3 regions of the Pseudomonas sp. F007 genome follow, and region 1 is predicted to be linked to each of the others. Evidence: riboswitches for the same ligand, from Rfam matches in the RefSeq annotation. Region 1 holds a riboswitch; each other region holds the start of a gene.
What was found. A riboswitch is a leader RNA that binds a small molecule or an ion and turns the genes downstream of it on or off. The one in region 1 is predicted to bind cobalamin.
Positions count from the first base shown of each region.

Region 2: another riboswitch for cobalamin. It lies ahead of cobO (cob(I)yrinic acid a,c-diamide adenosyltransferase); the one in region 1 lies ahead of cobW (cobalamin biosynthesis protein CobW).
Region 3: another riboswitch for cobalamin. It lies ahead of ACZYR5_RS00835 (ABC transporter substrate-binding protein); the one in region 1 lies ahead of cobW (cobalamin biosynthesis protein CobW).

Region 1 is NZ_JBVATA010000012.1:116,818-126,859, reverse strand. It holds gene cobN (cobaltochelatase subunit CobN) at 1-1,704, opposite strand, end outside; gene cobW (cobalamin biosynthesis protein CobW) at 1,708-2,775, opposite strand; cobalamin riboswitch at 2,875-3,083, opposite strand; cobalamin riboswitch at 3,201-3,426, shown strand; gene ACZYR5_RS27565 (CbtB domain-containing protein) at 3,524-3,715, shown strand; gene ACZYR5_RS27560 (CbtA family protein) at 3,727-4,434, shown strand; gene ACZYR5_RS27555 (cobalamin biosynthesis protein) at 4,431-4,844, shown strand; gene cobM (precorrin-4 C(11)-methyltransferase) at 5,046-5,792, shown strand; gene nfuA (Fe-S biogenesis protein NfuA) at 6,016-6,600, opposite strand; gene ACZYR5_RS27540 (fatty acid cis/trans isomerase) at 6,704-8,995, opposite strand; gene metH (methionine synthase) at 9,152-10,042, shown strand, end outside.
Region 2 is NZ_JBVATA010000001.1:268,364-278,405, reverse strand. It holds gene purM (phosphoribosylformylglycinamidine cyclo-ligase) at 1-552, opposite strand, end outside; gene ACZYR5_RS01380 (DUF2066 domain-containing protein) at 938-1,978, shown strand; gene ACZYR5_RS01375 (AI-2E family transporter) at 2,015-3,088, shown strand; gene hda (DnaA regulatory inactivator Hda) at 3,261-3,965, shown strand; gene ACZYR5_RS01365 (C40 family peptidase) at 4,178-4,804, shown strand; gene ACZYR5_RS01360 (C40 family peptidase) at 5,043-5,576, shown strand; gene ACZYR5_RS01355 (O-methyltransferase) at 5,604-6,266, shown strand; gene ACZYR5_RS01350 (PQQ-dependent sugar dehydrogenase) at 6,269-7,582, opposite strand; cobalamin riboswitch at 7,696-7,930, shown strand; gene cobO (cob(I)yrinic acid a,c-diamide adenosyltransferase) at 8,012-8,623, shown strand; gene ACZYR5_RS01340 (cobyrinic acid a,c-diamide synthase CobB) at 8,634-9,944, shown strand; gene bluB (5,6-dimethylbenzimidazole synthase) at 9,941-10,042, shown strand, end outside.
Region 3 is NZ_JBVATA010000001.1:165,605-175,646, forward strand. It holds gene ACZYR5_RS00810 (SulP family inorganic anion transporter) at 1-995, opposite strand, end outside; gene ACZYR5_RS00815 (HlyD family secretion protein) at 1,089-2,048, opposite strand; gene ACZYR5_RS00820 (DUF3302 domain-containing protein) at 2,052-2,405, opposite strand; gene ACZYR5_RS00825 (hypothetical protein) at 2,693-3,277, shown strand; gene ACZYR5_RS00830 (MarC family NAAT transporter) at 3,283-3,954, shown strand; cobalamin riboswitch at 3,991-4,184, shown strand; gene ACZYR5_RS00835 (ABC transporter substrate-binding protein) at 4,332-5,345, shown strand; gene ACZYR5_RS00840 (FecCD family ABC transporter permease) at 5,342-6,358, shown strand; gene ACZYR5_RS00845 (ABC transporter ATP-binding protein) at 6,355-7,125, shown strand; gene ACZYR5_RS00850 (OsmC domain/YcaO domain-containing protein) at 7,277-9,475, opposite strand; gene ACZYR5_RS00855 (N-acetylglutaminylglutamine amidotransferase) at 9,808-10,042, shown strand, end outside.

The sequences.
Region 1 (10,042 bases):
CTCGGACAGGCCGACGCCCTTGCCCGGCAGCCATTCGAGGTTGCCGTGTTTGCCGACATGGATCAGCGCATGGGCGCAATAGACCTTGCGCAGCCAGAAGTAGAACGCCAGGTAGCCGTGGGGCGGCACCAGGTCCGGGTCGTGGTAGACCGCGCTCGGATCGACCTGATAACCACGCGCCGGCTGGATGCCGACAAAGGTCAGGCCGAAGCGCAGGCCGGCGATCATCAGTCGACCGTCGCGGTACATCGGGTCCGCGCTCGGGTCGCCCCAGCGCTGCAGCACCGCGTTGCGATTGGCTGCGGGCAAGGCTTCGAACATCGCCCGGTAGTCCTCCAGCGCCAGGCTCTGCTGGCAGGGGCGCAGGTCGATGCTGTCGAGATCATTGCTGACCCCGCCGAGCAATTGCTGGATCAACGCGGTGCCGCTGGCGGGCAATTCGGCCGGTAGCGGATACCCCTGAGCCTGCAACGCTCGCAGAATATTCAAGGCCGCCGCCGGCGTATCCAGGCCGACGCCATTGCCGATGCGTCCATCGCGAGTCGGGTAGTTGGCGAGAATCAGTGCCACCCGTTTTTCGCTGTTCGGCACCCGCGCCAACTCGGCCCAGCGCCGGGCCAGTTCGGCGACGAAATCCATGCGCTCGGGGTGCGCCCGGTAGCACACCACATCGCACTGGCTGCGCTCGCTGCGCCAGGCCAGGTCCTTGAAGCTGATGGGCCGGCTGATGATCCGCCCGTCCAGTTCCGGCAAGGCGATGTGCATCGCCAGGTCACGCGGCCCCAGCCCCTGTTCGCTGGCACTCCAGCCCGGCTGATTGTCCTGGGCACAGATCGCCTGGATCACCGGGATGTCGCGGCGGAACGGCCGCAGGTGCGGCGCCTCGGGGCTGGATTGAGCAAAGCCGGTGGTATTGAGGATCAGCGCCGCCTGCACCTCGTCCAGCCAGTCCTCGACCACGCTCAGGCAGCCGGGCTCCTTGAGGCTGGCGACGGCGATGGGCAAGGGATTGAGCCCCGCCGCCTGCATGCGCTGGCAGAACACATCGACGAACGCGGTGTTGGCCGCCTGCAAGTGCGAGCGATAGAACAGCAGCGCCGCCACTGGCTGGTCGGGCTGCCAGTCGGCTTGCCAATCCTTCAGGTTCGGCTGGGCGTGATGCGGATGATAGATCGCCGTGCGTGGCAAAACCTGCGGTTCACCCCAGGCATAGTCGCGGCCAAGCCAACGGTTGGCCAGGCAGCGATACAACTCCAGGGCGTTGTGCTTGCCGCCCTGGCGCAGGAAGTGCCAGAGCCGCTCGCGGTCTGCCACCGGCACCGTGCTCAAGTCGCTGAGCTCCGGGTCGGGACGGTCGTCGCCCGGCACCAGAATCAACTGCACGCCGCGCTGCGCCAGCTCGATCAGGCGCTCGACGCCATAGCGCCAATAAGCAATCCCGCCGTGCAGCGAGATCAGGATGACTTTGGCGTGGCGCAGCACCTGATCGACATACAGGTCGACCGAGGCGTGATTCTGCACCTGCATCGGGTTGGCCAGGCGCAGGCTCGGGTAATCCTCAGGCAGTTGCTGCGCGGCCTCGGCCAGTAGCGCCAGGCTGGAGTCACCGCTGCACAGGATCACCAGCTCGGCGGGGGTTTGCCCGAGATCGGCAATGTTGTCCTCGGAGACGAATCCGCCGGGCTGGGTCCTGAGCAGGTGCATGGATCAGACGCTGAGGGCGGCGCGCAGTTGCGCTTCGAGCAGGGCCGCATCCAGTTCCTGGCCGATCAGCACCAGACGCGTGCTGCGCGCTTCTTCGGCGCCCCACTGGCGGTCGAAGTGCTTGTCGAAGCGCGTGCCCACGCCCTGGATCAGCAGACGCATCGGCTTGTTCGGGATGGCGGCGAAACCCTTGACCCGCAGGATGCCGTGCTGCACCACCAGTTGGGTCAAGGCATCAAGCAGCAGGCTTTCATCGGCCTGCGGCAGTTCGATGGAGATCGAATCGAAGGCGTCGTGATCGTGATCGTCATGATCGTCGCCGTCGTGGTGATGATCGTGATGGCTGTGGCGGCTGTCGATGTGCTCTTCGGAGCCGGCGCCCAGGCCGATCAGCACGTCCAGTGGCACGCGACCGCTGCTGGCCTCGATGATTTTCACCGCTGGCGGCAGTTCCTCGGCGACTTCCAGGCGCACTCGGGCCAGGTCTTCGGGGTTGATCAGGTCGGTCTTGTTGAGGATCACCAGGTCGGCGCTGGACAGCTGGTCGGCGAACAGTTCGTGCAGCGGCGATTCGTGGTCCAGGTTCGGGTCGAGCTTGCGCTGGGCGTCGACCTGGTCCGGGAAGGCGGCGAAGGTGCCCGCGGCAACGGCCGGGCTGTCGACCACGGTGATGACCGCGTCAACCGTGCAGGCGCTGCGGATTTCCGGCCACTGGAAAGCCTGGACCAGCGGCTTGGGCAGGGCCAGGCCGGAGGTTTCGATGAGGATGTGATCAAGGTCGCCACGGCGCGCCACCAGCTCGCGCATCACCGGGAAGAACTCTTCCTGGACGGTGCAGCACAGGCAGCCGTTGGCCAACTCATACACCCGGCCGCTGGCTTCTTCCTCGGTGCAACCGATGGAGCACTGCTTGAGGATTTCGCCGTCGATGCCCAGCTCGCCAAATTCGTTGACGATCACCGCGATGCGCCGGCCCTGGGCGTTGTCGAGCATGTGCCGCAGCAAGGTGGTCTTGCCCGAGCCGAGGAAGCCGGTAACGATGGTGACGGGGAGTTTGGCCAGTGTTTTCATCGGATGCCCTTTGGCAAGGTGGCGGGCATACGGGACGAGGACCGGCAACGCAGACGCGCGCGGGAGCAGTTCGCCACCGGATCACCCCGCCCGGTTGTAGTGAGAATCTGGATCGAGGCAGGTCTCCTGGCTGACGGTGGGCCGGTCTTTCGACTGGCGGTTTCTGCGCCTTCCCGCCGCTCGAAAGAGCGTGCAGTGGCCTGGCAGCGACGACACCGTTCACAGTTGCGGGGGCAGCCGCGGCATCGACCGCGTTCCCTTCTTAGCTTCGGCGCTGGGGCCGAAGAACCTCGAAGGTGCAAGGCTACGCATCGTACTGGGCCTGGTCAATGTTTGTGGTGGCCACTGATCCATTGTGGGAGCGAGCCTGCTCGCGAAGGGTTCAACCCGGTCCCAGGATTGACGCCAGCACCCGCCCATGCTCTCCTACACAGCTTGTTACGGGTGCCCTTCACAGGGTGAAACGGGAAACCGGTGAATCATGTGCTTTACTCCAAAGCCATGTCAGTCCGGTGCTGCCCCCGCAACGGTAAGCGAGCGAAGAATCACAGCCACTGTGCCTGCTGTAGGGCATGGGAAGGCGATTCTTGCAGGTTTGGCCAGTGCCAGCCCCTCGTGAGCCCGGAGACCGGCCCGCAATACTTGAATAACAAACCCGCGGTGGGCGGGCGCTGTTTGAGTTTCCGCGGCCTGCTCGCGGAGGCTTGCATGCGCACGGATCACCCCTGACTGACCAGAGGTAAGCGCCATGTCGACCATCAGCAGCACCCGCCACGCCACCGCCGCCGGCACCACCACACTGGGCCAACGCCTGGTGGCCGCCCTCAGTGCCTCGATCCTCGGTGCCTGCCTGGTGTATTTCGCCGGCTTCTCGCACATCGAAGCCGTGCACAACGCCGCTCATGACACCCGGCACAGCGCCGCTTTCCCGTGCCACTGAGACCTGCCCAGATGATCAAGCGTATTGCTCAAACCGCAGGTTTCAGCGGGCTGCTGGCCGCCCTTCTGCTGACCCTGCTGCAAAGCTTCTGGGTCTCGCCGCTGATTTTGCAGGCCGAGACCTACGAGAAATCCGAGCCCGTCGCAGAGCACGTGCATGAACATGCCGACTCGGCGATGGCTGCCCACAGCCACGACGCCGAAGCCTGGGAACCGGAAGACGGCTGGCAGCGCGTGCTGTCGACCACCGGCGGTAACCTGGTGGTGGCGGTCGGTTTTGCACTGATGCTCGCCGGTCTCTACACCCTGCGCTCCCCGACCCGCACGTCCCAGGGCCTGCTCTGGGGCCTGGCCGGCTACGCCACTTTCGTGCTCGCGCCGACCCTCGGCCTGCCGCCGGAGCTACCGGGTACTGCCGCCGCCGACCTGGCGCAACGGCAGATGTGGTGGATCGGTACTGCCGCTTCTACCGCTGCCGGTATCGCGCTGATCGCCTTCGGCAAAAACTGGCTGCTGAAGGCACTCGGCGTGGCCATCCTGGCGGTGCCGCACATCGTCGGCGCACCGCAACCGGACGTGCATTCGATGCTCGCCCCCGAGGCCCTGGAAGCACAGTTCAAGATCGCTTCGCAGCTGACCAACGTGGCGTTCTGGCTGGCCCTGGGGCTGATCAGCGCCTGGTTGTTCCGACGCAAAAGCGCAGGTGACTATCAGGCATGAGTGAAACGCGCGCGGCGCCGACCCTGGTGGTCGGCCTCGGCTGCCAACGCGGCTGCCCGGCCAGCACGCTGCGCGCGTTACTCGATCAGGCCTTGCAGGCTCAGCGGATCGATCTGCAATCGATCACCGCGCTGGCGAGCATCGACCTGAAACGCGATGAACCTGGTCTGATTGAACTGGCTGAGCAATTGGGTTTACCGCTGACCGTGTTCAGCAGCGAGCAATTGTCCGGCTATCAAGAACAGCTCAGCCACCAGTCGCAGATCGCTTTCGAGCGCACGGGTTGTTACGGCGTCGCCGAAAGCTCTGCCCTCGCCCTGGCCGAAGCACTGGCCCAGGCGCCGGCGACCTTGCTGATTTCACGGCAGAAGTATGCGCAGGCGACCTTTGCGTTGGCGTGTGCGGGGTAATGATTTCCTGCACCTGTAGGAGCGAGCTTGCTCGCGAAAAACGTTAACGATGACACGAGCATCCTGAATAATTGCGGCGCCCTCAAGTTTTTCGCGAGCAAGCTCGCTCCTACAGTTTCAACAGCGAACATTGCCATAATCCCCCTTTTCATCATGAGCATCGCTCATCTGCACCCTTCCCTACCCCCTCAGGAGCCGGCCATGACCGTCTACTTCATCGGCGCCGGCCCCGGCGATCCGGAACTGATCACCGTCAAGGGCCAACGGCTGATCCGCAGTTGCCCGGTGATCATCTACGCCGGCTCGCTGGTGCCAGCTGCCGTGCTCGAAGGCCATCAGGCCGAACAGGTGGTCAACAGCGCCGAACTGCACCTGGAACAGATCATCGAGCTGATATACGAGGCCCACGCCCAAGGCCAGGATGTGGCTCGCGTGCACTCAGGCGATCCGAGCCTGTACGGCGCCATCGGCGAGCAGATCCGCCACCTGCGGGCACTGGATATTCCGTTCGAAATCATCCCCGGCGTCACCGCCACCGCCGCCTGCGCGGCGTTGCTGGAAGCTGAATTGACCCTGCCGGACATCGCCCAGAGCGTGATCCTCACCCGTTATGCCGACAAGACCACGATGCCCGCCGGCGAGTCGTTCAGCAGCCTGGCCGCCCACGGCACCACCATGGCCATTCATCTGGGGGTCAATCACCTGGAGAAAATCATCGCTGAACTGCTGCCCCATTACGGCGCGGATTGCCCGATTGCCGTGGTGCACCGGGCCAGTTGGCCGGATCAGGACTGGGTGCTGGGGACCCTGGCAGATATCGCCGAGAAGGTGCAGGCCAAGGGTTTTCGCCGCACGGCGTTGATTCTGGTGGGCCGGGTGTTGGCCAGTGACAGCTTCAGCGAGTCGTCGCTGTATCGCGCGGGACATGCGCATTTGTATAGGCCGTAGATGTAACCTCGATGAATGCGGTGTGGCTGATGGCCTCATCGCGAGCAGGCTCGCTCCTACAGTGGGATTTGTGTCGGTCACAAATACTGTGATGTATGCGAAACCCTGTAGGAGCTGGCTTGCCAGCGATGGAGGCCAACGATGACACGTGATATCGGGATGTACACAGGCATAAAAAAACGGCGCTCACGGGGCGCCGTTTTTTTGGGTCGCAGCGAACGCCTTAGTAGTAGGCGTTTTCTTTCTGCGTGTGGTCGGTCACGTCGCGCACGCCCTTGAGCTCCGGGATGCGCTCGAGCAGGGTGCGCTCGATGCCTTCCTTCAGGGTCACGTCCGCCTGGCCGCAGCCCTGGCAGCCGCCGCCGAACTGCAACACGGCGATGCCGTCTTCCACCACATCGATCAGGCTGACCTGGCCGCCGTGGCTGGCCAGCCCCGGGTTGATTTCGGTTTGCAGGTAGTAGTTGATGCGCTCGTTGATCGGGCTGTCGGCGTTGACCATCGGTACTTTGGCGTTTGGCGCCTTGATGGTCAGCTGGCCGCCCATGCGGTCGGTGGCGTAGTCGACGACAGCGTCATCCAGGAAGGCTTCGCTGAAGTGATCGATGTAGGCGGTGAAGCTTTTCAGCCCCAGCGCGGTGTCTTCCGGCTTTTCCTCGCCCGGCTTGCAGTAGGCAATGCAGGTCTCGGCGTACTGGGTGCCAGGCTGGGTGATGAAGACGCGGATGCCGATGCCCGGAGTGTTCTGCTTGGACAGCAGATCAGCCAGGTAATCGTGGGCGGCGTCGGTGATGGTAATAGCGGTCATGGAATTTCCTCGCAGGCTTGGGCGCAGTTTACGCCAAACGTGGCGCCGGACAAAGTCCCAGTATTTTTGTCGGGTTAAAGCGCGGGCCTGAACCCGCGCTCAATCACAGGTTCTCGTAGCGATTCATGTCCAGCACGCCCTCTTCCACCGGGTCGGTTTCGTGGATATAGCGGCTCAGATCGTGGAAATACACCCAGAACAGCGGATGGCTGCGGCGAATGCCCCAACGCTCGACAATGCGCTCGAAACGGTTGGCGTCCTTGGCGTTTTCCATGTCCTCGACGAATTCCGGCACGTCGGCCACCGGGATATTGAACATGAAATTCGGGTAGCTGCTGAGCACCCCGGGGTACAGGGTCAGGGTGTCCAGACCCGGCTGATAGCGCAGGGATTCGCCGAGCATGAACGCGACGTTGCTGTGGGCGCGGTTGCGCAGCAGGCTGTAGATCTCGCGCTTGCCGCCGGGCACTTCGATGCGCAGCATGGTCGCTTCCGGCAATTGGTCGATCACCTTCAAGCCCGCCGCCGGGCGCGACACCAGGCGACTCAGGACCTGTTCAGCACCCTGCAGCGCCGGGTCGATATTGGCCCGCGAGCAGTAGGCACCGTCGCAGCGGTTGATTGGGTCGGGCCGGGCATTCAGGTCGCCGTAGCGCGCCAGCAACTGATGGGTGAAGTCGCGCATCGGGTCCTTGGGGTCCAGGCTCAGCGCAGTCGGGGTGTCGTCGTCGATGTTTTCATAGTCCATCCACATCTTCAGCTTGCCGCTGTTCTGGTACCAGTCGTCGAGGTAGGCATCCCGCGAGTCGGCCGGCATCAGGCGCAGGAAGTTCAGCTCGGCGCCGTTGCGGATCAGGTCGAAATACAGCCGCGTCTGCGCCTGGTGCGAGACGTTGCCGTAGACGTCGAAGTTCACCGCCAATTGGTAGTAGGTGCGCTCCAGCAGCGGGTAGTCGAACAGCCACATGGTCTGCGGCACATCGCCGATCAGGCCCTTGGTCACCGAAGCGCTGTCGAAGTGGCGGAAGATGCTCAGCAACGAGTTGTCATTACCGGCCCACAGGGTCGACCAGCTCGGCGCCGGCGCCTCGGCGTAGCTGTCGCGGCGCAGGGCTTCGTAATCGTTGCGCTTGTCGCGGTAGGTGTGCCACAGGCTCAGGACGCTGCCGACATCATCATTCTGCCCGGGCATCGCCAGCAGCGGCGTGGCCTGGCGCCGGTAGTTCGGATCGACGATGTACAGGTCATGCTCGGGGGCCTGGAACAGCGCCCAGAAGTTGTCGCGGATCACATCGGTCGCGATCTGCCCACGGCACACCGGGCCACGTATAAAGGTGCGCACGAAGTATTCGGCGTTATCCAGCATGAACTGATAGCGCGCCTGGGCGGGGATCGCCTGAAAGGTCTCGAACGGGTTGGCGCGGCGCTCCGGGCCGTAGCCGGGCAAGGCGTCGACCTGCCAGTTGCCGCTGTAGAACAGGCTCTTGACCCGGGCCAGCTTGGCCGGGCTCAGCGGATAACTGATGTGGGTCTTGTGCACGATCACCCCCTGCACCGGCCACAGGCGGTAGTACACCTGGGTGCCCGGGTCATCGTTGGGGCGGCGGCTGGCGATCAGGTCGATCGGCTGGCCGGTCGGGGTGCGCGAACGCACCCACTGGAAGAAGTGCCCGGGCTCGCCATTCTTGAAGTAGACATGGGCGAGGAACAAATGCTCGTACAGCCAGCGCGCCACCAGGCTTTCCCGGGCGCCCGGGGCATTCAGCAGATTTTCCCATTGCACCACCTGCGCGGCTTCTTGCGCGTTCGGCGCCAGGGCCTGTTCATCGATGGGCGCGCCCGAGGCCAGCCAGCGTTGCAGGGTCTGGTATTGCGCGTCGGTCAGACCGGTGACCGCCAGGGGCATGCCTTCTTTCGGGTGCTGGCTGGCATAACCGTCGAATTCCGCCGGCTGCGGGCACATATTATTGCGGTTGAGCCCCAGGACGATGTCTTCCGGCAGCCTGGCATTCGGTTGCAGCGGAGTCTGGTGCCCCAGCTCGAGCATCCGCGCCATCAACGCGGCCTGACTGCCCTGAGACTCGATCACCGGGTAGAAGCCCTTGTTCTGCCAGGCTTGCTTGCCAAAGGCGTCGTAAAAAATCCGCGTCGGGCTCGACGCCGTGCTGCGATCACCGTCATAGACCGGGACCTTGCTCGCGCCGCGCGCCGCGCCTTCGCCGCTGCCCAGGTTGAGCTGACAGGCGGCGTCGTTGCAAGCGTGGCAGGCCACGCACTTTTCGGTGAAGATCGGTTGAATGTCGCGGGTATAGGAGATCGCCGGCGAGCTGCCTTGCGCTACCGCGAAACTGCTGATGAGCAGCGCAAAAAGGCTGATGTAAATGCGATACGACATGTGCCGGGTCCCGAGCGTGAAAAATCGTCGCGATTCTACCGGGCCAGCACCCTGCCCAACATGAGCGATATTCATGCAAAAGCGCCCCATGCTCCAATCGCGCACAGGTTTGTTATGATTCCCGCCCTTCGTAATAGGCTTACCAGGTAGTCCTTCATGTCCGATCGCAGCGCTCGCCTCCACGTTCTCAAGCAAGCCCTCAAAGAGCGCATCCTGATTCTCGATGGCGGCATGGGCACGATGATCCAGAGCTACAAGCTGGAGGAACAGGACTACCGTGGCAAACGCTTCGCCGATTGGCCGAGCGACGTCAAGGGCAACAACGACCTGCTGGTGCTGACCCGCCCGGACGTGATCGGCTCGATTGAAAAAGCCTACCTCGACGCCGGCGCCGACATTCTCGAGACCAACACCTTCAACGCCACCCAGGTGTCCCTGGCCGACTACGGCATGCAGGGCCTGGCGTACGAGTTAAACGTAGAAGGCGCACGCCTGGCGCGCAAGGTGGCCGACGCCAAGACCCTGGAAACCCCGGACAAGCCGCGCTTCGTCGCCGGCGTCATCGGCCCGACCAGCCGCACCTGCTCGCTGTCGCCGGACGTCAACAACCCGGGCTACCGCAACGTCACCTTCGATGAACTGGTGGAAAACTACACCGAGGCCGCCAAGGGCCTGATCGAAGGCGGCTCGGACCTGATCCTGATCGAGACCATCTTCGATACCCTGAACGCCAAGGCGGCGATTTTCGCCGTGCAGGGCGTGTTCGAAGAGCTCGGCTTCGAGCTGCCGATCATGATTTCCGGGACCATCACCGACGCCTCCGGCCGCACCCTGTCGGGCCAGACCACCGAAGCGTTCTGGAACTCCATCGCCCACGCCAAGCCGATTTCCGTCGGCCTGAACTGCGCCCTCGGCGCCAGCGAGCTGCGACCGTACCTCGAAGAGCTGTCGAACAAGGCCAACACCCACGTTTCGGCGCACCCTAACGCCGGCCTGCCCAACGAATTCGGCGAATACGACGAGCTGCCGGCGGAAACTGCGCGGGTC
Region 2 (10,042 bases), on a different contig from region 1:
CAGGGCGAGCAGGGCATCGCCAGCGGCGACTTTCGAGCCGTCGATGATTTCGGCTTTTTCTACAACGCCGACGCAGAAACCAGCCAGGTCGTAGTCTTCGCCTTCGTACATGCCAGGCATTTCAGCGGTTTCGCCGCCCACCAGCGAGCAGCCGGACAGTTCGCAGCCTGCGCCAATACCGGTCACTACCTGGGCAGCGGTGTCGACATTCAACTTGCCGGTGGCGTAGTAGTCGAGGAAGAACAGCGGCTCGGCACCGCAGACCACCAGGTCGTTGACGCACATGGCAACCAGGTCGATGCCGATGCTGTCGTGCTTGTTCAGGTTCAGTGCCAGGCGCAGCTTGGTGCCGACGCCGTCAGTGCCGGAAACCAGTACAGGCTGCTTGTAGCCGGCCGGGATTTCGCAGAGGGCGCCGAAACCGCCCAGGCCGCCCATGACTTCCGGGCGCGCAGTGCGCTTGGCGACGCTCTTGATGCGTTCGACCAATGCTTCACCGGCGTCGATGTCTACACCGGCGTCCTTGTAGCTCAGGGAGGGTTGCTTGCTCATGATCCAGGCCTTTAGGGGGGATTCAGGGGTAACGACCGATCTGGCGGGAACGCTGAATGAGTCCTGGCGGGGTGGCCGCGCAAAAATCCAGAGTGCCCGGCCATTGCCGGTCTGCGAAGGCGCGCGATTTTATCAGGCTTGAGGGGCAGCGGCCATCCTCGGGCCGACGGGCAGGGACATATCGCGTAAAAAAAAGCCAAAAAACCTCGCCGCTGGTGACTGGGCGCGTCCCTGTATAAGGTAGGGCCGTTTACCGTCTATGGTTATGACGGGGTGAAAACTTCTGCCGAGCCTGTGAATGTTTTGCCGGGTGCTGTGGTCACAGCCCTGTTCAAGCGCGTTCATGCGCTCAGTTCCAGCCGCTTTCTGTCGTCGGGAATCTTCCATGCGTCTGTGTAAATTACTGTTTGCCGGTTGTTTGTCAGTCCTCAGTCTGGCCAGTCAGGCCGAAACCGTTAAAGGTCTCTACCAAGTGCGCGAGCCGGTGAGCAGCCAGGCCCCGCAAGAGCGTGACCAGGCCACCCAGCGTGCGCTCGACACCCTGATTCTGCGGCTCACGGGTGATGCCAAGGCCGTGCAAAGTCCCGGTCTGGCGGCGATTCGCAAGGATCCGCAGCAGATCATCAGCCAATACGGTTACGACGCCGGGCCGCCGGAAAGCCTGCAGGTCGACTTTGATCCGGCCAGTACCGAGCGCGCCCTGCGTCAGGCTGGCTTGCCGGTGTGGGGCGCCAGTCGACCGTCGATTCTCGGTTGGTGGCTCAATGATTCAGCCGAAGGCTCGAACCTGGTCGGCGATGCTCAGTCCAGCGCCGCGCCGCTGCGCCGTGCTGCTCAGCACCGTGGCTTGCCATTGCGCTTGCCGCTGGCTGACCTGAGCGAGCAACTGGTGGCGACCGCGCCGAATCTCGAAGGCAATGACCCGGCACCGTTGCGCGAGGCCTCGCAACGTTACGGCGCTGATGGCCTGCTGGCGGTGCATGCCCGTGAAGAAGGCGGGCAATGGCAGGCCAAGTGGCATTTGTGGCTGGGCGATCAGCGCGAGCAGGGCACCGCCCAGGGCGCCGACAGCGCGGCGCTGGCCGATGCGGTATTGCTTGCGGTGAGCGAGCGCCTGGCGCCACGTTTTGCCGCCAGACAAGGCGTTGCCAGCGAGCAGTTGCTCGAAGTGCAGGGCATGAACCTTGAGCGCTATGCCGCGCTGGGGCGTTTGCTCGAGCCTTTCAACGCGCGTTTGCAGCGGGTGGTGGGTGACCGGATTGTCTACCGGGTCAATGGCAGCAGTGAACAGCTGCGGGCCCAGTTGGGCCTGGCGCACCTGCAGGAAGTGCCAGCCGCGGCGCCCGCGCCTGTTGCGCCGGCGGCGGATGGCGCTGCACCTGTTCCGGCGGCAGCACCGCAGGCGCAGCTGAATTTCCGCTGGTAAACGTTCTTTCCTTATATAGAAGCAATGGAGTGGTTCATGGTCGATTCGCGGCGTTGGGTTTGGTTGGGTGTTATCGGCCTGCTGTGCGCATTTGTCTATCTGTTGCATCCGATCCTCACGCCCTTCCTGATCGCCCTGGGCCTGGCGTACCTGTTCGATCCCATGGTCGATCGCCTGGAAAAGCTCGGGCTCTCGCGCACCTGGGGCGTGGTGGCGGTCTTTGCCTTGTTCACGCTGATCGTCATGGCGCTGTTGCTGGTGCTGGTGCCGATGCTGGCCAAGCAACTATTGCGCCTGTATGAGCTGGCGCCGCAGATGCTCGACTGGTTGCAACACACGGCCATGCCCTGGGCCCAGGCCAAGCTGGGCCTGAACGATGGCTTCTGGAAGTTCGACAAGGTCAAGGCCGCCATCAGCGAGCACATGGGCCAGACCACCGACATCGTCGGCGTGGTGCTCAGTCAGGCGACGGCTTCGGGCCTGGCCTTGATCGGGTTCCTGGCCAACCTGGTGCTGATCCCGGTGGTGAGCTTCTACCTGCTGCGCGACTGGGACCTGATGATGGCGAAGATCCGCAACCTGCTGCCGCGTGACAGCGAGGCGCGGGTGGTATCGCTGGCAGGCGAGTGTCATGAGGTGCTGGGGGCGTTCGTGCGCGGGCAGTTGCTGGTGATGGTTGCGCTGGGTGTGATCTATGCCGCCGGCCTGATGCTGGTGGGGCTTGAGCTGGGTCTGTTGATCGGCTTGATCGCCGGCCTGGCGGCCATCGTGCCGTACATGGGCTTCGTCATTGGCATCGGTGCGGCGTTGATTGCCGGATTGTTCCAGTTCGGCGGTGACCTGTACCCCATGGTCGGGATTGTCGCGGTATTCATGGTCGGTCAGGCGCTTGAAGGTATGGTCCTGACACCATTGCTGGTGGGCGACCGGATTGGCCTGCACCCGGTGGCGGTGATCTTCGCGATCCTTGCCGGCGGCGAACTGTTCGGTTTTACCGGGGTGCTGCTGGCGTTGCCGCTGGCGGCGGTAATCATGGTGTTGGTGCGACACCTGAAGGATGTCTACAAGGATTCGCAGATGTACAGTGGTGCAGATGAGCCCGACTTATAGGTACAGTTGATCAGGCATGCTAGCAGCGCGCCATGATGGTGCGCTGCGAGGTTAACGCAAACCTTTGATTTTGCTTGTGGTCTATCGCATTGTGCCGCTCGCGTCACGGGTATAAACTTTGCAAACTTTACACAGAGGCCACTAACGGTTCTTCAGGAACTGTTCAGTCAGCATGAAACCGATTCAGCTGCCCCTAGGTGTGCGTCTGCGTGATGACGCCACCTTTATCAACTACTACCCTGGCGCCAACGCCGCTGCACTCGGCTATGTCGAACGCCTGTGCGAAGCCGACGCCGGCTGGACCGAAAGCCTGATCTACCTGTGGGGCAAGGACGGCGTAGGGCGTACGCACCTGTTGCAAGCGGCCTGTCTGCGTTTCGAGCAGCTGGGCGAACCGGCGGTCTACCTGCCGCTGGCTGAATTGCTCGACCGCGGCACCGAAATCCTCGACAACCTCGAGCAATACGAACTGGTGTGCCTGGACGACCTGCAAGCCGTCGCCGGTCGGGCCGACTGGGAAGAGGCGCTGTTCCATCTGTTCAACCGCCTGCGCGACAGCGGCCGACGCCTGCTGATCGCCGCTTCCACCTCGCCCCGCGAATTGCCGGTCAAGCTGGCCGACCTCAAATCGCGCCTGACCCTGGCGCTGATTTTCCAGATGCGCCCGCTGTCCGATGAAGACAAGTTGCGCGCGTTGCAATTGCGTGCGTCACGTCGCGGCCTGCACCTGACTGACGAAGTCGGGCATTTTATTCTGACTCGCGGTACCCGCAGCATGAGTGCGCTGTTCGAACTGCTCGAGCAGCTCGATCAGGCTTCCCTGCAAGCGCAGCGCAAGCTGACGATCCCGTTCCTGAAAGAGACGCTAGGCTGGTAAAACCGCGGCCTGTAGGACATTTTGGCATATTCCAGACGCAAAAAATCCCGCTGGCGGAGGGGGCTCGCAGCGCGCGTGTAAATGGAATGGGCTTAAGCGCTTAGATGTCAGGGCAAAACGGCAAAGTCACATTTAAATCGATTGAATTTGCAAATGAGGATGATAGAAGGCATAGTCTCGGCTTCTTTACACATTCAGCCACGGTCGTGCCCATGCTAAAGCGCTTCGCACCCCTCGTGCCTCTCGCACTCGTCACCCTGTTGTTTGGTTGCGCTGCACACTCGCCAGTGTCCCAGCAAGACGTCCAGCAACAACAGGCTAAAAATGCTGCTACCGCGCAGTCTTCCGCTCTTTATCAGGAAGAACTGGCGACCGAAAAAGAGCTCGCCGACTTTGCTGGCAGCAAGCCTTATCAGATGCCGGTTCTGGCCGACAGCATCCTCGAACGTGGCATGTCCCTGATCGGTACCCGTTACCGTTTCGGCGGTACCTCTGAAGCCGGTTTCGATTGCAGCGGTTTCATCGGCTACCTGTTTCGCGAAGAAGCTGGCATGAACCTGCCGCGCTCCACCCGTGAAATGATCAACGTAGACGCGCCATTGGTTTCTCGCAGCAAGCTGGAGCCGGGCGATCTGCTGTTCTTCGCCACCAATGGTCGTCGCGGTCGTGTCAGTCACGCCGGGATCTACCTGGGTGATAACCAGTTCATCCATTCCAGCAGCAGCCGCAGCGGCGGCGTGCGGGTCGATAGCCTGGGCGACAGCTACTGGAGCAAGACTTTCATCGAAGCCAAGCGCGCCCTTGCGATGGCTCCGACCACGGTCACCGCGCGCAAGTAAGTTATCGGGCAACGGCGCTGTAACCACCGTGTTAGAGCGCCGGCGGTCCAACAAAATGATATTCCTCAGTAATGCCCCTTCTTTTTGTAGTGCAAACTTAAAGTCTTACTTGAAGTTTGGCGCGTACCCGCTAGAATTCTGATCTATTGTTGAAAACTAACCGCGTAAGCCCTGCTTACGCGGTTTTGTTTTCAGCCTCTCGGCAGAGAAAGCCGCAGCCAGTTCAGGATGTTCTGTGATGACGAAGTCGGCCCGCCTAGCACTGATTCTCTGCGCCGCGCTGCTCAGCGCCTGCGCCAGTCGCACGCCGCCACCTGCCAAAGTGGTCCGTGCGCCGGTTTTCGCCCCCACCCAGAGTTTTTCGCCGGTCGCCGACGACGTGCTGTTTCGCGCCCTCGGCCTGGTCGGCACTCCTTATCGCTGGGGCGGCAACACGCCGGATTCAGGTTTCGATTGCAGCGGCTTGATCGGCTACGTCTACCGCGATGCAGCAGGTATTTCCCTGCCACGCACCACCAGTGAAATGATCGGCATGCAGGCACCGAGTGTCGGCAAGGACTCCCTGCAGACCGGCGACGTGATTTTCTTCGCCACCAATGGCGGCTCCCAGGTCAGTCATGCCGGGATCTACGTCGGCGAAGGGCGTTTCGTGCATGCGCCGGCAACCGGCGGAACAGTCAAGCTCGACAGCCTGTCCAAGGCCTATTGGCAGCGTGCCTACCTGAGTGCCAAGCGCGTCTTGCAGCCTGAGCATCTGGCGCGTATTCCCTAGTTTTGTTCCGGGTGGGCGGAGGGGGTCATGACTGCACGAACGCTTAATCTCGACGACGCCCTCTATCACTACTTGCTGGATGTCTCGCTGCGCGAAACGCCGCTGCTGCGCCGTCTGCGTGACGAAACCCAGGCCCTGCCCATGGCACGCTGGCAAGTGGCACCCGAGCAGGGGCAGTTTCTCGCCTTGCTGATCAAGCTCACCGGCGCCCGTCGGGTGCTGGAGGTCGGCACCTTTACCGGCTACAGCGCGCTGTGCATGGCGGCGGCGCTGCCCGATGATGGCAAATTGATCTGCTGCGACATTCCCGGCGACTACAATGCCACTGCCCGCCGTTATTGGCAGGAAGCAGGACTGAGCGAGCGTATCGAACTGCGCCTGGCGCCCGCCTTGCAGACCCTGGCCGAACTTGAGCGGGAGGGGCAGGGTGGATGCTTCGATCTGATGTTCATCGACGCCGACAAGGCCAATTACCCGGCCTATCTGGAGCATGCCCTGCGTTTGCTGCGCACCGGTGGGCTGGCGGTGTTCGATAACACCCTGTGGAGTGGGCGCGTGCTGGAGAGCAATCCGCAAAGCGAAGATACCCGCGCCATCCAGGCCTTGAATCGGGCGCTGAAGGAGGATGCGCGGGTTGATCTGTCGTTGCTGCCACTGGGTGATGGCCTGACGCTGTGTCGCAAACGCTGACATCAGCGTGTAGCGGATACTCGCCAGATCTTGTTACCTACGTCGTCGGCCACCAACAGGTCGCCTTGTCGGTCGATCACCACGCCTACCGGCCGGCCCATTGCCTCTTCATCCTTGTTCAGGAAACCGGTCAGCACATCCACCGGCGGGTCAGAGGGTTTGCCGGCGTGAAAGGGCACGAAGATCACTTTATAGCCACTATGGGGTTCACGGTTCCATGAGCCATGCTGGCCAACGAATGCGCCCTCGGTGAAGGGCGCCGGTAATGTGCTGCCTTGGGCGAAGGTCAGGCCCAGTGAAGCGGTGTGCGGGCCCACGGCATAATCCGGTGCGATGGCCTTGGCCACCAGCGCCGGATCCTGCGGGCTGACCCGGTCGTCGACATGTTGCCCGTAATAGCTGAAGGGCCAGCCGTAGAAACCACCGTCCTTGACCGAGGTGATGTAGTCCGGCACCAGGTCGCTGCCGATCTCGTCCCGCTCGTTCACCGCCGTCCACAGGGCCTTGCTGTTCGGCTCCCAGGCCATGCCGTTGGGGTTGCGCAAGCCCGAGGCAAAAATCCTGTGATTGCCGGTGGCCCGATCCACTTCCCAGATCGCCGCCCGACCTTGCTCCTGGTCCAGACCGTTCTCGCCGACATTGCTGTTGGAGCCGACGGTCACGTAGAGCTTGCTGCCGTCGGTGCTGGCGATCACGTTTTTGGTCCAGTGGTGATTGAGGGGGCCGCCTGGCAGGTCGATGACCTTCATCGGTTTCGAACTGATCGTGGTTGCACCTTCGACATAGTTGAAGCGCAGCAGGCGGTCGGTATCGGCCACGTACAAGTCATTGCCCACCAGGGTCATGCCAAAGGGGGAGTTGAGGTTCTCGATAAAGGTTGTGCGGGTTTCGGCCACACCGTCGTGGTTGCTGTCGCGCAGCAGGGTGATGCGATTGGCGCTGGGTACCGCAGCCCCTGCGCGGCCCATGAACTGCTTCATGACCCAGCCGCGCAGGCCTTTGCTGTCATCGGGCTTGGGTGGCGCGTTGGTTTCGGCCACCAGCACGTCGCCATTGGGCAGCACGTACAGCCAGCGTGGATGATCCAGGCCTTCGGCGAATGCCCCAACCTTGGTGCCGGCGGCGGCCGTTGGTTTGGCGCCATCGGCCCAGCCCACGGCAGGCGCGATGTTGACGGTGGGCAGCAGGGTCTTGTTTGGCGCCGGCAGTTCGGGCGATGGGCCAGTGCCCTCGGCGACTTTCAGGACTGCGGTCTCGCCGCAGGCGACCAGGGCTGCGGCCAGGGTGAGGACAACTGTCAGGCGAGACGTTTGCATGCCGATCTCCCATTAATAACATCGCGTGATGGGTAGAGGCGCGCGCGGCGCCGAAGGTTCAATCGGTCAGGCCGGGCCTTCCTTTAATTGACGCTCCACCCCCAACCCACTAACCTTCGCGACTTGTTTCAGGTGCTCGGTGGCCCGTGGGTCGATCGAGTGAAACAGGGAAGCCGGTGAGGGCGCGTTCTTTGACAGGACGGGCGACGATCCCGGCGCTGCCCCCGCAACGGTAAATGAGTGAAAGCGCTGCCATCAGCCACTGTGTCCGCTGCGACATGGGAAGGCGCAGCGCCCGGCCAATCGCCGCTCATGAGCCCGGAGACCGGCCTGATCCATCCAGCGGCATCACGGTGGGCGATGCCAGGCTTCTTGCCGTCTTTTTCCATGCCTGCCCGCCGTTATCCAGCCTCAACGGAGAGCTCCCCCATGACTGATTCCCCTGAACGCGACGAACGACACCTGGCGCGCATGCTGCGCAAGAAAGCGGTGATCGACGAGCGCATTGCCAACTCGCCCAACGAATGCGGGCTGCTGTTGGTGCTCACCGGCAACGGCAAGGGCAAGAGCAGTTCGGCGTTCGGCATGCTCGCGCGAGCCATGGGCCACGGCATGCAATGCGGCGTGGTGCAGTTCATCAAGGGCCGTAACAGCACCGGCGAAGAGTTGTTCTTCCGGCGCTTCCCCGAGCAGGTGCGGTTTCATGTGATGGGCGAAGGGTTCACCTGGGAAACCCAGGATCGCCAGCGTGATATCGCCGCCGCCGAAGCGGCCTGGGCCGTGTCCCGCGAGCTGCTGCAAGATCCGGCCATCGGCCTGGTGGTGCTGGATGAGCTGAACATTGCCCTCAAGCATGGCTATCTGGATCTCGATCAGGTGCTCAGCGATCTGCAGGCCCGTCCGCCTATGCAGCACGTGGTGGTCACTGGTCGCGGTGCCAAGCCGGAGATGGTCGAGTTGGCCGACACCGTCACCGAAATGGGCATGATCAAGCACGCGTTCCAGGCCGGGATCAAGGCGCAGAAAGGTGTCGAACTGTGAGTCACTGTTCATGAATAACCCTCGTCACTGCCCGGCGGTACTGATCGCCGCGCCGGCTTCCGGTCAAGGCAAGACCACCGTCACCGCCGCCCTGGCGCGCCTGCACCGCAACCAGGGGCGCAAGGTCCGGGTATTCAAGTGCGGTCCGGATTTTCTCGACCCGATGATCCTCGAGCGCGCCAGCGGCAATCCTGTGTACCAACTGGACATGTGGATGGTCGGCGAGCAGGAAAGTCGTCGTCTGTTGTGGGAAGCGGCCCTGGACGCGGATCTCATCCTCATCGAAGGGGTCATGGGGCTGTTCGATGGCACCCCCTCCAGCGCGGACCTGGCCCGGCACTTTGGCGTGCCGGTACTGGGGGTGATTGATGGCACCGCCATGGCCCAGACCTTTGGCGCACTGGCACTGGGCCTGGCGCGCTATCAGCCGGACCTGCCGTTCGCCGGGGTCCTGGCCAACCGGGTCGGCACCTTGCGTCATGCACAGCTGCTTGAAGGCAGCCTGACCGAAGGCTTGCGTTGGTACGGCGCGTTGTCGCGCGAGACCGGCATCGAGTTGCCGAGTCGGCACCTGGGCCTGGTCCAGGCCAGCGAGCTGAATGATCTGGACCTGCGTCTCGACGCGGCGGCAGATGCCCTCGCCAGCAGTTGCGAAGTGGCACTGCCGCCAGCGGTGACCTTTGCCGCGCCTGAAGTGATCGCCGCCGAGCCGCTGCTGGCCGGGGTGCGCATCGCCGTGGCCCGCGACGAAGCCTTTGCCTTCACCTATGGCGCGAGCCTCGACCTGTTGCGGGCGATGGGCGCCGAACTGTGCTTCTTTTCACCGATTCGTGATCGGCAACTGCCCGTAGCGGACAGCCTCTACCTGCCGGGCGGCTATCCGGAACTGCACCACGTGGCACTGGCGCAGAACAGCGCCATGCTCGCCGCCATCCGTGCCCACCATGACGCCGGCAAACCCTTGCTCGCCGAATGCGGCGGCATGCTCTATCTGCTGGACTCGCTGACCGACGTCGACGGCGTACGCGCCGAACTGGTCGGTTTGCTCAGCGGCGACGCGGTGATGCAAAAACGCCTGGCCGCGCTGGCGTTACAGGCGGTGGAGTTGCCGGAAGGCGCGTTGCGCGGGCACACCTACCACCACTCGCTGACCAGCACTACCCTCGAGCCGATCGCTCGTGGCCTGAGCCCCAATGGCGGGCGCGGAGCGGAGGCGGTCTACCGTGAAGGGCGGATGACCGCGTCCTACGTGCACTTCTACTTCCCCTCCAATCCATCAGCGATTGCCGCACTGCTCGCGCCTGCAGCGAAGCAGCCATGAGCGCCAAGGAATTTTCCGAAGCCGAACGCCAGGCGGTCTATCGGGCGATTGCCGAGCGACGCGACATGCGTCACTTCAGCGGCGGCACGGTGGCGCCG
Region 3 (10,042 bases), on a different contig from region 1:
ATGGGAAAACCCTGGAAAAACCCGGCCGCCAGATTGGCAAAGCCCAGGCCGGCCATTTCCTGGTTGGGGTCGACATAACTGCGGGTGCGCGCCGCGTAGACCCGTGACAGCACGCTGGTGTCGGCGAACGAGACCAGCGCTACCGCGCAGCCACCGATCAGCACCGGGACCAGGTCTTCGCGAGTAATCCAGGGAATGGCGAACGCCGGCAAGCCCTGGGGCAGCGCGCCGAGCACCGAGACCCCGGCACTCGTACCCAGATCCAGCACGCCGACGGCGACCGTCGCCCCGACCACGGCGATGAGGATGCCGGGGATGCGCTTGTTGCCCTTGAGCAGCAGGATCACTGCCAGGGTCGCGGCGCCGACCGCAAAGGTGATCCAGTTGCTCTTGCCGTCGAGTATTGCCGTGGCGATGGACCAGAGATTGGTCAGCGGGCCTGCGGATTCGATGGAAAAGCCGAACATCTTCGGCAACTGGCTGATCAATACGGTCAGGGCGATTCCGTTCATGTAGCCATAGCGGATCGGCTTGGACAGCAGCTCGGTGATAAAGCCCAGGCGCGCAATGCCGGCGAGGATGCACACCACGCCCGAGACAATCGCCATCGCCGCCGCCAGGGCTACCGCGCGCTGCGGATCACCACCGGACAGCGGCAGGATCACTGCGAGGATCACCGCCGCCAGCGACGAGTCCGGGCCCAGCACCAGGATCCGGCTGGGGCCGAACAATGCGTAGGCGATCAGCGGCACGATGGTCGCGTACAGTCCGTAAATGCCGGGCAGCCCGGAGGCCACCGCGTAGGCGATCCCCACGGGCACCAGCATGGTGGTCAATACCAGGCCGGCAAGGATGTCGTGGCGCAACCAGGCCAACTGGTACTCGCGCAGCGTGCGCAGCCCAGGCAGCCAGCGGTTCAAGCCGGTATTGGCGCCGGTCTTGCGCACGATGCGTCCCGGTTCGGGAGTTGGCGACGGAGAGTCCGCTGGGGTCATGGGTCTGGGGCCCTTGGAGAGGGAAAAAGGGAAGAAGCCATCGCAGAATCATCGAGGGGGTAGCCAGCTGTCGCCGGTCTACCCCCTCGCCCATCAATGGAATGGGAAGATGTAGTTCATCCAGGCTGCCATGCGCAGCAGGATCTTGCGCATGATCGCCACATGGTGGAAGTGCTGGCTGTACAGCGCCGCCTGGCCATATGAGCCACCGGGTAGCAACTTGGCATACTCCGGGTAATCCGGGTCGGTGATTTCGATCACCACTGGCACCCGTCCCGGTGGTGGCGATCCGGTGTAGCTGAGCAAGGTGCCGGATGGCTGGATCTGCCCCTCGCCAATCACACTGATGACATTCTTCACCTTGCCCTTGAATACCCGCCCCGGTATGCCGTCGAACGCGACCTCTGCCTCATCGCCCGGCACCAGGCGCAGCAAGCTGTTCTGGCGCATCCAGGCAGCAAAGTATTGGCCCTCGTCCGGGATGAAGACCATCGACGGACGCAGCGGAAACTTGGTCGCCATCATCCCCGCACGCAGCGAAACATGGGTCACGAAACCCTTGCTCGGTGCCCGTACGGTGGTGTTGTCCAGATCGAACTGGGCATTGTCGATCTGCCCCTGCAGGTCGTCCACCAGCGCCTGGGCAGCATCCAGCTCGCGCCGCGTACCGAAGTTGCGCTTGATCAGTTCGTTGATCCGGAACAAATCAGCCCGCGCCGAGATTTGCTGGGCCTTGAGCGACTTGAGACGGTTCTCGAACGGCTCGGGGTCGATACGAAACAGCACATCCCCGGTCTTCAACGGCTCGTTGCCCTTGACCGGCACCTCGATCACCTTGCCCGTCACGGTCGGGATAATCGGCACCGAGACGTAGTACGAGCGCGCCACTTCCGAGTAGGGGTGGTTGTAGTTCATCAGGAAGATCAGCGCGCCGATCAGCACCACGCCTCCCAACACGGCAGTCGGCACCGTCCACTTGTTCAAGGGAATACGGAAAATCTTGAAGATCGCCACGCAAATGGCGGTGTAGGTCAGGATCAGTAATAAGTCCATGGTTTATTGCCGTCCTTCTGTAGTGTCATCGGACAACGTCTTCCCTTCCAGGCGCTGTACGCGTTGGCGCAATTCAGCCAGCTCCTTGACCAGTTCCGCATCGAGCTTCAACTGCTCGGGATCTGTTCGAAACCCCCAGCCTCTATCTTCCCGGTACAACATGGCCCAGATCCACAGGAACGGCCACAAGGCGTGCAGGGTGAACAGACTCACCCAACCTGCTGCGTGAATGGCGTCCTGATGTGGATGTTTGCGGTGTACGGCAATTTCGTAGGGAATGTCGTGCAGCACGATAATCCCGTAGAACAGCACGATGGCCGCGAAAAAAAGTATGCCCAGCGCAATGTAGTCGAGCACGACGCCCCCCTCCCGAAAAACAAAATCAGCGCGTACGCACCACGTGAGTGCTGTGATGGTCGACCGCGGCCGCTGCTTCGCGCGCGACCGTTCGAAATCATAGTAGTTCAAGTTTAAACGGCTGCCCGGCGATCGCCTGCTGACTTAACTCAGTGAAATCGCAAATAGCAGACAGTCCCATGCAGGGCGAAATGCTCGGCAATTCAATCGATAACGTCAGCAGGCAAGTTGCCGAACAGCGACTATTCTTGGGCGTGTCCGTCAGCTATTACAGGGAAACCAGGCTCATGAAACCCATCAAATCCTTCGCCTTGCGTGTTACGTTTGCCACCCTTCTGTCGACTGCCGCCATCAGCGCCCAGGCGGCTGATATTCCGTTGGGCAGTACCGCGATGGAAGGCCACGTGGTGACGCAGGTATTGGCGGTCGATGCGGCAAACCATCAAGTGACGATCGAAGGCCCTGACCAGCAGCCGATCCCCCTGCAACTGACCGAGAAAGCCAAGGCCCTGCACAACCTGAAAGTCGGTGACAAGGTCGACATTCAAGTCCTGCGCTCGGTGGCCTATGTACTCGACACCGAAGTGGGTGGCGCCCCCGGTGTCAGCGATGAAGCGATGACCATTCGGGCGACCAAGGACAATCCCAACCCGGGCGGCGAAGCGGTGCGCCAGGTCAAGGTCAGCTCGAAGATCACCAAGATCGATCTCAAAACCCATGAAGTGACCCTGCTGCCTCCTGAAGGCAAAGTGAGGGTGCTCAAGGTCGAAGATCCGGCACTTCAGGAGCGCATGAAGAAATTGCAAGTGGGGCAGACGGTTAATGCGATCTACACCGACATCCTGAAGATCAAAACCTCCGCCACTCAATAAAACCCATGAGTGATTTATTCAACGCGATTGCCCTGGGGTTGCTGGCGTTGTTGCCGTTGCTCAACCCGCCCACCACCGTGGCGCTGTTCCTCGCCCTGAGCAAAGGCCTCAACCAGCGCCAAAAAAACCAGCAGGCGCGGCTGACGGCCATCTATGTCTTCCTGATCATGACGCTGACCTACTACACCGGCGAACTGATAATGGATGCCTTCAACATCTCCATCCCCGGATTGCGCATCGCCGGGGGTGGCATCCTGATCGTCATGGGCATGAAGATGCTGTTTCCGCCGCCACCGCCACCCACGGCTGCCCACGAGGTCAAGGAAAAGGAAAGTTTCGCCCTGATTCCCTTGGCCATGCCCAGCACCGCCGGCCCGGGCACCATTGCCCTGATCATTAGTTCTGCGGCGACGATCAAGCACAGCACCCTGTTCCCGGCCTGGGTGATTGCCACCGCGCCGCCGCTGATCTTCCTGTTCACTGCGCTGATCCTGTGGATTTGCCTGCGCAGCTCGGGGCTGATCATGCGCATCACCGGCGAATCCGGGATCGACGCCATCTCCCGGCTGATGGGCTTTTTGCTGGTGTGCATGGGCGCGCAGTTCGCGATCAATGGCTCGATCGAAATCGTCCAGTCGCTCATCGACAGCAACTTTCACCCACCGCGCCTGCCCTAACGAACGGCTGGCGCGTTTCCTCCCGGCGGCGTGATCGACTACCATAGCGCCGCCGGTCCCCCACGGGATTAATAGGGAATCCGAAACACCACACCCGGTGTCCATCGGAACTGCCCCCGCAACTGTAGATGCCGAGCCCACTCCTCAACTGCCACTGGATCAACTCCGGGAAGGCCGGAGTGCGGCGACGACGCACGAGTCAGGAGACCTGCCGGCCAAGCAAATGACTAACCGGCGGGGTGTCCGGGAAGGACATCCTGCCGCCCGCCAGTTCCCTGGTCGCGCGGCCTTGCCCTGTGTTCAACGCAGTGTTCGAGGGTGTGTTTCCAAACCGTACCCCCTGCTGTTGCCTGTACGGTACAAATGGAGATTGCCCCATGCTGTTGCCCCGCCTTTCGACCCTCATTGCCGGTATGGGCCTGTGCGCCCTGGCCCAGGCCACCCCGACCCATTACCCGCTGACCCTCGAGAACTGCGGCAGCAGCCTGACCTTCCAGCATGCCCCCAGCGGTACCGTGACCATCGGCCAGGCCGGCACCGAAATGCTCTACGCCCTGGGCCTGGGCGACAAGGTGCTCGGCACGTCGCTGTGGTTCAACAACGTGCTGCCGGCGTACAAGGCGCAGAACGACAGGATCGAGCGCCTGGCGGACAACGATCCAAGTTTTGAAGCGGTGATCGGCAAGCGCCCGGAGCTGGTGACAGTGGAGCTGGAGTGGACGGTCGGGCCTCAGGGCGTGGTCGGCACCCGCGAACAATTTCATGAGCTGAAGATCCCCACCTACCTGCTGCCCTCCGACTGCGAAGCCAAGGACAACCTGGTGGGCGCCGACGGTACGCGCCTGGCGCCGTTCCGCATCGAAAGCATCTACAAGGGCATCGAGCAACTCGCCGAGATTTTCGATGTGCGCGAGCGCGGCACCCAACTGACCGACGAACTCAAGGCCAGCCTCGCCCAATCGATTGCCAAGGCACACGAGAAAAAGCGCCCGCCGCTCAGTGCCCTGGTCTGGTTCTCCAGTGCCGATATGGACATCGACCCTTATGTGGCCGGCCACAAGGGCGTTCCCGACTTCATGCTGACGACCTTGGGCGTGCGTAACGTGGTCGAGTCCGACGAGGAATGGCCGACGGTCGGCTGGGAAACCATCGCCAAGGCCAACCCGACGTTTCTGGTGATCGCTCGCATGGACCGCCGCCGTTTCCCCGCCGACGACCATGAAAAGAAACTCGCATTCCTGCGCAGCGACCCGGTGACCCGCAACATGGACGCGGTGAAGAACAACCGCATCATCATCCTTGATGCGATGGCCATGCAGGCCAGCGTGCGCACCTTCGACGGCTTGCGGCAACTGGCCGAGGCCATCGACGGCTACGACCTGCCGAAATGACCACGAGCCTGATTAGAACGCTACTGGCAATGGCGCTGCTGTTGGCCGCCGTGGTCGCCGGGGTGGCCATCGGTGAAACCGCCATCGAACTTCACGTGGTATTCCAGGTGCTGGCGAACAAACTGTGGGCGGCCGGCTACCCGCTCGACCCGATCGACGAGGGCATCGTCTGGAATTATCGCCTGACCCGCGCTTTGGTCGCCGCCGCCTGCGGTGCCGGCCTGGCCACCTGCGGGGTGATCCTGCAGTCGCTACTGCGCAATCCCCTGGCCGATCCGTACTTGCTGGGCGTCAGCGCCGGGGCCTCGACCGGCGCCGTGCTGGTGGCCCTGCTCGGCGTCGGCGCGGGCATGCTGACCTTGTCGGCCGGGGCCTTCGTCGGCGCCATGGCCGCGTTTGGCCTGGTGATCCTGTTGGCGCGATTCAGCGGCTCGAGTCGCGGCACCGGGCAAATCATCCTCGCGGGCATCGCCGGCTCGCAGCTGTTCAATGCCCTCACCGCGTTCCTGATTACCAAGTCGGCCAGTTCCGAACAGGCGCGGGGCATCATGTTCTGGCTGCTCGGTAACCTCAGCGGGGTGCGCTGGCCGTCGGTGTGGCTGGCGGTGCCGGTGGCGGTCGCGGGTCTGCTGTTATGCCTGCTGCACCGGCGTGCCTTGGACGCTTTTGCCTTTGGCAGCGATTCAGCCGCATCACTCGGCATACCGGTACGCCGGGTGCAGTTTGTGTTGGTCGGCTGTGCAGCGCTGGTGACGGCGGTGATGGTGTCGATTGTCGGCTCCATCGGTTTTGTCGGCCTGGTGATTCCCCATGCCGTGCGCCTGCTGCTCGGCACCGGGCACTCACGGCTGCTGCCCGCCAGTGCCTTGGCCGGGGCGCTGTTTCTGATTGCCGCCGATGTGCTGTCGCGGACCTTGATCAAAGGCCAGGTGATTCCGGTCGGGGTGATCACCGCGCTGGTCGGTGCGCCAGTGTTCGCGCTGATCCTGATCGGCCGCAGGAACGCCCGATGAACGCGCCCGCACTGAGTTGCCGAGGTCTGTCCTTCAGGGTGCGTGACGCCGAGTTGCTGGAGGATATCCACCTCGATCTGCATCGCGGCGAAACCCTCGGCGTCGTCGGGCCGAATGGCTCCGGCAAGTCTACCTTGCTCAAGCTGTTGGCCGGCTTGCGCACGCCGTCAGCCGGCGGTGTGTGGCTGGCTGACCAGCCGCTGGAAAAACTCTCGCGACGCAGCATCGCGCAACGCCTGGCGGTGGTCGAACAGCAGGCCGACACCGACGATGCGATCCGCGTGTTCGACGCCGTTGCCCTCGGGCGCACGCCCTGGTTGTCGGCCCTGCGCCCGTGGAGCCGGGAAGACGAGGCCATCGTCCGCCAGGCCTTGCACGATGTCGACGCCACGCACCTGGGCACACGCACCTGGCGCGGCCTGTCCGGCGGTGAGCGCCAGCGCGTGCACATCGCCCGGGCCCTCGCCCAGCGCCCGCAGATCCTGCTGCTCGACGAGCCGACCAACCACCTCGACATCCAGCATCAACTGACGATTCTCAAGGGCGTCCAGGCCCTGCCCGTCACCAGCCTGATCGTCCTGCACGACCTCAACCAGGCCCTGACCTGCGACCGCCTGGCAATCCTCGACCGCGGACGCCTGGTGGCACTCGGCAAGCCGCTGGAAGTGCTCACGCCACAACGTTTGTACGACACCTTCGGCGTGCAGGCCCACTACCTCACGGACCCGCTCGACGGCGCGCAGATCTTGCGCTTGCGCGCCACCTGATAGCGGGTCTGCCACGGCGAATCAGTTGCGGAATCCGTGACCGCCCCCAACCTTGTAGGAGCCGGCTTGCCGGCGAAGGTGCAGAGCCTGACACACCGCAGAGTCGCCATGCGCTGCGATGCGGCGGCCCGACAAGCAGCTCCTACAAGAGTCAGACACCCGCGACTTTGGCCCGCGCCGCATGCAATTTCTTGTAGCTGTCGATCAAGCGCAGGTGCCGGTCCAGGCCTTCGAGCTTCATGCTGGTTGGCGTCAGGCCATGGAAGCGTACGCTGCCGTTGACCGAACCAATCGCCGCATCCATCCGCTCGTTGCCGAACATCCGGCGGAAGTTGACCTCGTAGTCCGCCAGCTCCAGGTCTTCGTCCAGTTCCATCTCCAGCACTGCGTTCACCGCCTGGTAGAACAGGCCGCGCTCGACGGTGTTGTCGTTGTACTGCAGGAAGGCTTCCACCGCGTCCTTCGCCTCTTCGTATTGCTGCAGGGCGAGGTAGATCAACAGTTTCAGCTCGAGGATGGTCAACTGGCCCCAGGCCGTGTTGTCGTCGAACTCGATACCGATCAGGGTGGTGATATCGGTGTAATCATCCAGCTCGCTTTCCACCAGGCGCTCGCCCAGGGCCTTCAGTTCGGCGTCGTCGAGGCTGTGCAGATTGAGGATATCGGCACGGAAGAACAGCGCCTTGTTGGTGTTGTCCCAGATCAGGTCGTCCAGCGGGTAGATCTCCGAATAGTCCGGCACCAGGATCCGACAGGCCGTGGCACCGAAGTGCTCGTAGACCGCCATGTACACTTGCTTGCCCATGTCTTCGAGGATCTTGAACAGGGTCGCGGCTTCTTCTGCGTTGGAGTCTTCGCCGTCGCTGGTGAAGTCCCACTCGACGAACTCGTAGTCCGACTGGGCACTGAAGAAGCGCCACGAGACCACGCCGCTGGAATCGATGAAGTGCTCGACGAAGTTGTTCGGCTCGGTCACCGCGTGGCCTTCGAAGGTCGGCAGCGGCAGATCGTTCAAGCCCTCGAAACTGCGGCCCTGAAGCAATTCGGTAAGGCTGCGTTCCAGCGCCACTTCCAGGCTCGGGTGCGCGCCGAACGAGGCGAATACACCACCAGTACGCGGGTTCATCAGGGTCACGCACATCACCGGGAATTCACCGCCCAGCGAGGCGTCCTTGACGAGCACCGGGAAGCCCTGCTCCTCCAGGCCCTGGATCCCGGCCAGAATCGCCGGGTACTTGGCCAGCACCTCCTGCGGCACGTCCGGCAGGGCGAACTCGCCTTCGATGATTTCGCGCTTCACCGCCCGCTCGAAGATCTCCGACAGGCACTGCACCTGGGCTTCAGCCAGGGTGTTACCGGCGCTCATGCCGTTGCTCAGGAACAGGTTTTCGATCAGGTTCGAGGGGAAGTACACCACCTCGCCATCGGACTGGCGCACGAACGGCAAGGACACAATGCCCCGCTCTTCGTTACCGGAGTTGGTGTCGAACAGGTGCGAGCCGCGCAGTTCGCCATCGCGGTTGTAGATCTTCAGGCAGTGCGGGTCGAGGATTTCCGGCGGCAGTTCGTCCTTGCGCCCCGGCTGGAACCAGCGCTCATCCGGGTAATGCACGAACGGCGCGTTGGCGATGTCCTCACCCCAGAACTGGTCGTTATAGAAGAAGTTGCAGTTCAGCCGCTCGATGAACTCGCCCAGGGCCGAGGCCAGCGCGCCTTCCTTGGTGGCACCCTTGCCGTTGGTGAAGCACATCGGCGAATGCGCATCGCGGATATGCAGCGACCAGACGTTGGGCACGATGTTGCGCCATGAAGCGATTTCGATCTTCATCCCCAGGTCGGCGAGGATCCCCGACATGTTGGCGATGGTCTGCTCCAGCGGCAGGTCCTTGCCGACGATGAAGGTGCTGGCGTCCGCCGTCGAGTTGGGCATCAGCAGCGCTTGAGCATCGGCGTCGAGGTTGTCCACCTCTTCGATGACGAACTCCGGCCCGGCCTGCACCACCTTCTTCACCGTGCAGCGGTCGATGGATCGCAGGATGCCCTGGCGGTCCTTGTCGCAAATGTCGGCCGGCAGTTCGACCTGGATCTTGAAGATCTGGTTGTAGCGATTCTCCGGGTCGACGATGTTGTTCTGCGACAGCCGGATGTTCTCGGTGGGAATGTTGCGAGTGCTGCAGTACAGCTTCACGAAGTACGCCGCACACAGGGCCGACGAGGCGAGGAAGTAATCGAACGGGCCCGGCGCAGAGCCATCACCCTTATAGCGAATGGGTTGGTCGGCAATCACCGTGAAGTCATCGAACTTGGCTTCAAGTCGGAGGTTGTCGAGAAAATTAACCTTGATTTCCATAGGGGATTACCAAAAAAGTCGAGCGAAACTGAATGGGCGCGATTATCCGGGTTTTACGCTGGAAGTACTGCGCTTTCGTTGAAAAAAGCCCGGTGCTCATCGACCGTTGGTAAATTTTATTGAACGATCGCAGCCACCGCTCACTCGAAAAACCCACATCATCAGCCGTGGCGGCAGGCAAAAACCGCCCGGTTCGGTGCACAACGCTACTGGTCGAGCACGCTGCAAAAGCAGGTGCCGCCTGAAAGCTGTACAGAGTGCAAATGCTGCAAACAGCGGTACACGTAAGCCACCAGTAGCGACACACATGCCGAAAAAAGGGCTTGGACACCATGTGCGGATTAGCTGGCGAATTACGTTTTGATCTTCAACCGGCCAACCTGGCGGCCATCGAACGCATCACCCATCATCTGGCACCCCGTGGCCCTGACGCCTGGGGCTTCCACAGCCAGGGGCCGATAGCCCTGGGCCATCGCCGCCTGAAAATCATGGACCTGTCGGACGGATCGGCGCAGCCGATGGTCGACAATGTCCTGGGCCTGTCCCTGGCCTTCAATGGCGCGATCT